DNA from 2 places in the Brevibacillus soli genome. Region 1 is predicted to be linked to the other one. Evidence: riboswitches for the same ligand, from Rfam matches in the RefSeq annotation. Region 1 holds a riboswitch; the other holds the start of a gene.

Region 1 (4,419 bases):
CTGAGCACATTTTTTCGAACCCGCAAAATGAAAGGACGAAAGAGTTTTTACGAAAAGTTCTGTAGAAGAAACAGAATGCGAAATTGAGGTGGAAACATTGTTTAAGGTAGCAGCTGTTCAGATGAATCCAATTTCCGGTCAGACAGAAACAAACCTGCAACAGGCGATTCTCATGGCTGAACAGGCCGCGCAGGAGGGAGCCAACTTAATCGTTCTTCCCGAATTATGGAAGACAGGTTATCATTTAAAGAAAGATGAATTTGAACAACTGGCCGAGACACCGAACGGAGAGACTGTTCGCCTGTTTCAAGAACTGGCGCGAAAATGGAGTACAGTGATTGTGCTGCCTTTCGCTGAGAAGGAAGAAGATCGTCTCTATATATCATTAGCTGTCATCGAGCAAACAGGGGAGTTGGCGGCAACATACCGAAAGTCTTTTGTGTGGGGAAAGGAAAAGAACAGTTTTTTACCAGGTGAAAGAGTATACAATGTAATTAGCACATCGCTGGGCAAAATTGGCGTGTTGATCTGTTACGACATTGAATTTCCCGAGCCTGCCCGCTTGCTTGCTCTGCAAGGGGCTGAGCTGATCGTCGTTCCTTCCGTGTGGAGTTTCGGTGCCGAAACAAGGTGGGACATTCAACTTCCTGCTCGCGCTTTGGATAACACGGTATTTATACTTGGCGTAAATACGGTTGGTGAGGGAAGCTGTGGGAAAAGCAAGCTGGTTGCGCCTAATGGAGAAGTGCTTTGCGAAGCACCGCGGGAAGAAGCGTGTGTACTGCTTCATGACATAGATCCTTCTCTGATTTTGCAGACTCGCGCCTATATTCCATACCTGGCTGATTACGATGAAACTTTGATTCCGGGAGGGCAAACAAATAAGATCGCCTATGAATCGTTCTAATGTTTATCAGCATATCGCTGAACAGATGCCGCAGATGAGCAAATCGCAGCTAAAGATCGCCCGATACATTTTGGAAAATACGAATACGGTGCCGTTTTTCAATGTGGCCAAATTGGCAAAAATGGCGAAAGTAAGCGAGGCGACTGTGGTACGATTTGCTATGTTCCTCGGTTATTCTGGCTTTCCCGAGCTGCAGCAGTACATGCAGGACTCCGTCAAGCAGCAGCTGACGATCGCTGAAAGACTGAAAATGTCCATACAGGTGTATGGGCAAGAAGAAAAGGGCGTTTATGAAATCTTTCAGGATGATATCGCCAATATTAAATCGACCATGGAAAAATTGGACATTCCGTCGTTCCTAAAAGCGGTTGAATTGTTGCTTCATGCAGAAAACGTTTATATTGTCGCAAATCGAAGCGCCGCTTCTCTCGGAATTTTTCTGCAGTATTACCTGAATATGATTTTGGGTAATGCGGAAATGATTCAGTCAGTAGAGACAATAGCGGAGAAGTTGTACAAATTAAACAAAAACGATGTTGTGATAGGCATAAGTTTTGCCAGATACTCTGCCAGTACCATCAACATCGTCTCATATGCCAAAGAAAAAGGAGCAACGACCATCGCCATCACGGACAATCTCTTGTCGCCACTCATTGCACATGCAGATATCTCTCTTACGGCTTCCAGCCAAATGCCGACGTTCATTGATTCGTTCGTGGCTCCCCTTAGTTTAATTAATGCCCTGATCACTTTTGTTGGAAAAGAAAAGACCAACGAGTTTCACGGACGGCTTGAGAAACTGGATGAGATCTGGGATCGGTTCGGGATTTTTTACATGAAAGAAAAATAATCGGGCCAACTGCCTTATTGTTGGCCATGTACGACTGACGTTCACCAAATTTGACATTTCCAGCTATTTGGAACATAATAAAACAACGCTTAATTTCCGATTGCTTATATCGGAAAGCGGGGGAACCACGTTTTGGGGCGAATCGCTATCGCGATCGATAGCGTAGGGAACCATCTTTCCCGAGTCCGTCAGCTAACCTCGTCAGCGATAGATGGGTCAAATTTCTGTTTTTTTATCCACATGCTTCTTTGACCCTATATGTTCGCAGGGTCTTTTCTTTTTATTTGACCCTGCGCTTGTAGGGTCATTTATTTTTTCGAAGGGGGGATGAAGTTGTCGAATGCCATTGTTTTTGACCATGTTCGAAAGGAATACGGTCAAACCGTTGTCATCGAAGATTTGAATCTGGAAATACCGAAGGGGAACATTGCGGTGCTTGTCGGTCCGTCAGGGTGCGGAAAAACCACCACGATGAAAATGATCAACCAACTGATCAAACCGACGGCCGGGAGAATCCTGATTAACGGAAAAAACACGATGGAAATCGACCCGGTCCAATTGAGAAGAGGAATTGGCTATGTGATTCAACAAGTCGGTCTTTTTCCGCATATGACGATCGCTGAAAACATTTCGCTGGTTCCGCGCCTGAGCAAAGGGAAAGCTGCGGTTGACACCGGAAAAGTGAACGAAATGCTGGAACGGGTAGGTCTCGACCCAGCGCAATACCGTGATCGCTATCCGTCTGAACTGTCCGGCGGTCAACAGCAGCGGGTCGGGGTTGCGCGGGCCTTGATGAGTGATCCGCCGATCATTTTGATGGATGAACCCTTTTCCGCTCTCGACCCGATCACCCGGGAACAGCTGCAGGATGAATTGATTCGCCTGAATCAAGGGCTGAACAAGACGATCGTTTTTGTGACGCATGATATGGATGAAGCGTTGAAGATTGCTGACCAAATTATCGTGATGCAAAACGGGAAAGTGATCCAGCAAGGAACGCCCGACCAGATTCTGCGCCATCCTGCGAATGAATTCATTCGCGGTTTTATTGGGGAGAAGCGATTGTCCGCTCATTTGAGCCAGTTGGTGGATGATGTCATGCTGCAAAATCCGGTCACCGTCCTGCCGACCAGAGGTCTTGCGGAAGCTGTTCAAATCATGCACAGAAAGCGCGTTACAGGACTGATCGTCGTTGATAGAGAGGGACGATATCTGGGAATGGCAGACACCAGCGATATTCATAACCGGTACCCGGAAGAGTCGCTGTCCATTCAAAACGTGATGCGAACGGACGCGGTGGCGGTAACAACCGGAACGCCCTTGGCGGATGCGATTTCCCTGGTTCAGGAGGCTTCCTACGGCTATGTTCCCGTCGTGCATCCAAACGGCAAATTGGCCGGTTTGCTCACAAGGGCAAGTCTGGTCGATGTACTGGCAAAACCGTATTTGGAGGGAGGGACATCGGGTGAGTGAAATCATGAATGTCTTGATCGATCGTTGGCCTGATATTTTGGACGCTACGCGGCAGCATATCATTTTGTCCGTCATCTCCTTGTTTTGGGCGACACTGATCGCAGTTCCTGCCGGAATCCTGTTGACTCGGTACCGCTTTTTGGCCGGACCGGTTCTGGGTATCGTCTCTGTTTTTCAAACCATCCCCAGTCTTGCCCTGCTCGGATTTATGATTCCGCTGTTTGGGATTGGACCGGTTCCAGCCATTATTGCGATGGTCATTTACGCTCTGCTGCCGATTCTTCGCAACACCTACACGGGAATTCTGGACGTGGACGACGCACTCCTGGAAGCCGGACGCGGAATGGGGATGACCAAGTCGCAAATGCTGCGGATGGTGGAGCTGCCCATGGCCCGTCCGATTATCTTTGCCGGTATCCGGACAGCGACCGTCATGATCATTGGTGTTGCGACACTGGCTGCCTTTATCGGAGCCGGAGGTTTGGGGGACCTGATCCTTCGGGGAATTTCCATGGTCGATACGGGAGTCATTCTGGCCGGGGCCGTACCTGCCGCCGTTTTGGCCATCTTGTTCGACATGCTGCTCGCTTGGGCGGATTGGCGCGTCACTCCAAAAGGTCTCCGCACCAGTAAACAATCCTGACAGGAAGGGAAGAGCTGAATGGAGCCGCATCATCATAAACAAATCATTGTGTACTTTCGAAGGGAGAGGATTTTGTGAGAAAAGGATGGCTGCAGAAGATTGGGGTAGGGGTTTTGGCACTGGCTGTGGCAGGATTGGCCGGTTGTTCCGCCCTAACCGGTACTACAGCGTCTGACAAGGTAACCGTGGTGGGAAAAGATTTTTCAGAACAAGACGTCTTGGCGAATCTGGTAGGAGTATTGATTGAAAAAAGTACCGACCTGAAGGTTGAGATCAAGTCGTTTTTGGGCGGAACCGACGTATGCTTCAACGCCGTCAAAAACGGCAGTGCCGATATGTACGTGGAGTACACCGGCACGGGTTTGGTGAACATCATGGGTCAAGAAGCAATCAGCGATCCGCAGCAAGTGTACGATCTGGTAAAAACAGAATTTTCAAAGAAATACCAATTGGAATGGCTGGAGCCAATCGGATTTAATAATACGTACGCCCTGGCTGTTTCCCAGGAGACAGCGCAGAAGTACAATCTGAAAACGATCTCCGACC
Region 2 (4,419 bases), on a different contig from region 1:
AACGGGCTTCCAGCTCGGATTGAAGCTGCAGGGAGTACTGGAAGGTAATGAACAGACCGCCTGGGGCAAGCACCGTTTGAACTTCGTTGAGAATGGTCGCGCGCAGCTCCTCCGGGAAGTTGGCAAACGGCAGCCCGGAGATGATCACATCTGCATGATCAACGCCCATCTCGTTCACATATTGGCCGATATTGACTGCTTCTTCACGTATGACTGCTTCAGGAAAACGGTCGCGCAGCATGGCGCGAAACTGCGGATCCCGTTCCACGAGAATATAAACGGAATCCGGCCGCTTTTTTCGAATAATCGCTTTGGTGAATGCACCCGTCCCCGGCCCCAGCTCGACGATTACGCCGGCTTTTGACCAGTTTACTTTTTTCAGCATGCGCTGGCACAAAAATCGAGAGCTGGGAGCGATGCTCCCCACTCGTCCAGGTTCCTCAATAAATCTCTTCAGAAAAACCATAAAATCTGTCAAGAAAAAACCTCCTAGGGGAAAAGCAGCCTGGAAAACGTTCAGGCTGCTGTTTGCATGAAATCCGGTACGGCTTATTTCGTTACAGCCTCTGCCTTCTTTTCCTGAAGGGCAGCTTTCAGGCGCGCCAGCTCCTCATCCAGTTCGTCTTTGTTCAACGCGTTCAGAGAGCTGTCCAATCCCAATCGGGTCTGTTTCCACTGTCCGCTGATATCCGCTTCCGCTTCCATCCGCAGAACCTTTTCCTCCATGCGCGCAAATCCGCGGCTGGCTGATTCGCTCCCCATGCCGGTAACCGCCTGGTTCACCTGTTTTTGGGTGCGCGCCACCTGTGCGCGTGCCATCAGCGTAAACTTTTTCGCCCGCATCTTGTAAAACTCTTCCTTCAGCTCTGCCAGTTTTTCACGCATTTGCTGCGCCGCTTCGGAAGCCGTTGTGTACAGCGTCTCGTACTCCTTGGCACGGGCTTCGTACCGTTTTTTGTCGATCAGCGCGCGTCTCGCCAGTTCGTCCTCGCCTTCACTGAGGGCCAATTTCACTTGACGGTCACGTTTCTCGACAAAGGCGAGAGCTTCCTCCCACTGTTGGCGGAATTTCTTCTCCAGTGCAACCTGGCGTGCAACGGACACTTCTACTTGTCCGATTTCCACTTCCATGTCACGCATGTACTGATTCAGCATCACGACCGGATCTTCCATGGAATCAATCGCATCATTCACCGAAGCCACAGTCAAGTCACGCAAACGTTTCAAAATACCCATTGTTATACTCCTCCTCATCATATCACAAAGTGTGGGTTGTATCATGATTGTCGCTTGTTTGCCAATTCTCGCTCCCAACGGTCCAGCGCATCTTCTTTCAAGACTTGCTGAGCCCAATGCCGCTCCAGAGCGCTTGGAGCCGGTTCCATCGGAGTGTCCCGCCGCTTGATCAAGCGGTAGCCGAAGTAGATGATCGCAATGGCCAACAGATTGGTAAACAGCAAGTCAAGCTTGCCAATCAGCATCAACAGTCCGAACAGGAAGACAAGCACTCCCCAGAATTTCGTACCGGAACCGCTTACCACTTTTTTGGCACCGTAGACCATGATTACCGCCGGGATCAAAATCCCGAAAAGATCGCCGCCGTCAATGCCGAATTGGTCCAAGATGACCAGCGTTCCTACCAGCAGCAGGACCAGTCCGAGAAGCACTTTCCCAGACCGCTCGCTCATATGTTTCTTCCCTCCAATCGTTTGTGAAACTGTTGTTCATGGCTTTATTGTAGACGAAGGGCCATTGCGCCATAACGGGCGCGCGGTTGGTTTTTCCCTCCGTCTGCAGGCGGAGAGGCTTTCCTGCCGCAATCGGACTTTTGCTCGCACAACCACTGTCAACTACACGGTTGCCATGATGAGACAACTGGTTATGGATATTGACGAAAAAATGTGACAAAATTGTGAACAAGCGCATCTGTCAACAGGAAATGGGTGGGCAAGCGCGAATTATAGTAGAAGCGTGTAAAAAATATCGAATTTAGCCGAGTCCTGTTTGACTACAGGAACGGGGGAACCAAAAGATAAAAGGGGCTTTTCGCGCTCCCTTTTAAGGGGTGAATGGCCGTCGTTTGCGACAGCCTAGGGCAACCTTTCGACCGAACCCATCAGCTAACCTCGTAGGCTTTGGAAAGGAGCAGTTTGGTTTGCGTAGACTCGTATCATTTTTGGTTATTGCCGGATTGCTTGTATGGGGGGCAGGCTCTGCTTTTGCCGAGGAAAGCTTGTTGATGAGCACGGTGAAAGAGCTGTACGGCGTCCCTTACAAATCTGCCGGCACCAGCAAGAAGGGGTTTGACTGCTCCGGATTCACACGCTATGTCTTCCAATCCTTGGGTGTAGAATTGCCGCGATCTTCGGCCGCCCAATACGGGGTCGGAACCAAGGTGTCCCGAAAAGACCTGCAGCCGGGGGATCTTGTGTTCTTCAACACCAACGGCCGCAGCATCTCTCATGTCGGAATCTACATCGGCAACAACACGTTTGTACACTCGGCGTCAGGCAAAGGCATCGTAAATACCAAGCTGACTGACCCGTACTACTGGAGCAAGCGCTACGTTGGCGCCAAGCGGATCGCCATTCCGGCGCTCCAGGCAGAGGCGAAAGCAGCCTCCGAAAAGAAAGCGGTGCAAGCGGCCTCCCTTCCGGAGCCAGCAGCACAACCGCAAGCCAAGTAAGATGGAAACAAGATTGCAAGCCAGGGACTTTTACATGTCTCTGGCTTTTTTTAAAACCATTTAGGACCTCCTCCCAATAGGAAGTCGTATAAACCGCTTAAACCCTTTTTGTCGACTGATAATTCTTTCCGATTCGAAGCGAATTTTGTCAAACCATGATATGATAGAAAATAGATTTGCTTACAAAGAGGATAGATAGACGTGATATACATGGGGGAATCACAGTGAAAGAACTTGTTTTCATCGTTGACGATAACCAGGAAATTATTGAACTGTTGCAAGATATTTTGGAAAACGAAGGCTACGAGGTGGCTTCCGCGGTCAACGGCGAAGATGCGCTGTCCATGCTGAAGCAGGGGCTCTCTCCCAATCTGATCCTCCTGGACATCATGATGCCCAACATGAGCGGCTATGAGCTCTGTTCCCAGATTCGGCGCGAATGGGATTTGCCGATCCTGTTTGTCAGCGCCAAGGGAAAACCGGTGGACAAGGTCGTGGGACTGGAGATCGGGGCGGACGACTACATCACCAAGCCGTTTGACACGGAAGAGCTGCTTGCCCGGATCCGCGCACACCTGCGCCGCTACGAGAGAATCCGCAAGCACAACGAAGAACAGCCGGATAAGGAAGCAGCCTCTACTCCCATCACCGTACTGAAATTCAAGGGATTGGAAATTCACAAGGAAACGTATTCCGTCTACGTCGGCGACCAGAAGATCGACCTGTCGACAAAAGAGTTTCAGCTGCTTACCTTCCTGGCGGAAAACGCCGGTATCGTCTTCACGCGCGAGCAAATCTACGATCGCGTCTGGGGTTACGGCTACGGCTCCCTAAACACGGTTACCGTACACATCAAAAACCTGCGCGAGAAGCTGGAGACCGAGCGCACATTCATTAAAACGCAGTGGGGGACGGGGTACGTATTTATCGGGGAGAAGTTGTAAATGAGCATCCGCAAGAAGCTGTTCCTCTCTTTCATCGGCCTGATTGCGCTCAACCTCCTGATGTTTCAGTTCGTTTTTGAAGACATCATAATCGAGCAGCTGAAAACGGACCGGCACAACCAGTACCGTGATGAAAAAGCGGCAGCGGAACAGGTCCGCGTCAACCAACTGATGCGCTCAGGGAATTTCAAGGATCCGACTGAACTGAAGGAACTGGGCGAGAAACTGCCGGAAGATCTGATGTATCAGATGGTGGTAAAGGACGCGGAAGGGAACACCATCTTTAAAAAATACTCGCAGGCGTACATGCTGAAAAACCCGCCGTCCGGTCCCCATGCAATCGTAAAGAACCGCGAAAAGAACGACCTGAAAGTCGTCGCCGAGTACCACTTTCAGCACGAGCCTCCCAACCTTGGGCAAACGATTGTTTATTTTTACACGGACGACTCCGACATTTTGGCAACCAAAGGGGTCTCCATGATGCTTTGGTTCATTTACGGCAGCATCGGGCTTGTTGGACTGGTGATGGTGACGTTTCTGGTGCGCTGGATTTTGCGTCCTGTCAACGAGTTGTCCAGGGTGACACAGGAAATCAGGGAAGGAAAACGCCACGTCTCCTTCTCGTACACATCAAACGACGAATTCGCCCGGCTGTTTCGCGCTTTTACCGACATGGTGGAACAGCTCCGCTTCTCCGAAGAGCGGCAGCAGGAGCTGATCTCTGCCATTGCCCATGACTTCCGCACACCGCTGACAACAATCAAAGGATACGCCTCCTATCTCGGCTCC

What was found. A riboswitch is a leader RNA that binds a small molecule or an ion and turns the genes downstream of it on or off. The one in region 1 is predicted to bind cyclic di-AMP.
Region 2: it holds a riboswitch for cyclic di-AMP, as region 1 does, so the genes downstream of both, ACE99V_RS13580 (C40 family peptidase) here and ACE99V_RS05510 (ABC transporter ATP-binding protein) in region 1, are expected to answer to the same signal.

Annotation. Positions count from the first base shown of each region.
Region 1 covers NZ_JBIYSM020000009.1:22,978-27,396, reverse strand. Annotated here, with positions in the region: gene ACE99V_RS05525 (amino acid ABC transporter ATP-binding protein) at 1-65, shown strand, start outside; gene ACE99V_RS05520 (nitrilase-related carbon-nitrogen hydrolase) at 98-907, shown strand; gene ACE99V_RS05515 (MurR/RpiR family transcriptional regulator) at 894-1,757, shown strand; cyclic di-AMP (ydaO/yuaA leader) riboswitch at 1,834-1,979, shown strand; gene ACE99V_RS05510 (ABC transporter ATP-binding protein) at 2,091-3,230, shown strand; gene ACE99V_RS05505 (ABC transporter permease) at 3,235-3,873, shown strand; gene ACE99V_RS05500 (ABC transporter substrate-binding protein) at 3,948-4,419, shown strand, end outside.
Region 2 covers NZ_JBIYSM020000031.1:7,841-12,259, forward strand. Annotated here, with positions in the region: gene ACE99V_RS13565 (class I SAM-dependent methyltransferase) at 1-478, opposite strand, end outside; gene ACE99V_RS13570 (PspA/IM30 family protein) at 550-1,236, opposite strand; gene ACE99V_RS13575 (LiaF transmembrane domain-containing protein) at 1,278-1,688, opposite strand; cyclic di-AMP (ydaO/yuaA leader) riboswitch at 1,982-2,150, shown strand; gene ACE99V_RS13580 (C40 family peptidase) at 2,156-2,686, shown strand; gene ACE99V_RS13585 (response regulator transcription factor) at 2,911-3,630, shown strand; gene ACE99V_RS13590 (sensor histidine kinase) at 3,631-4,419, shown strand, end outside.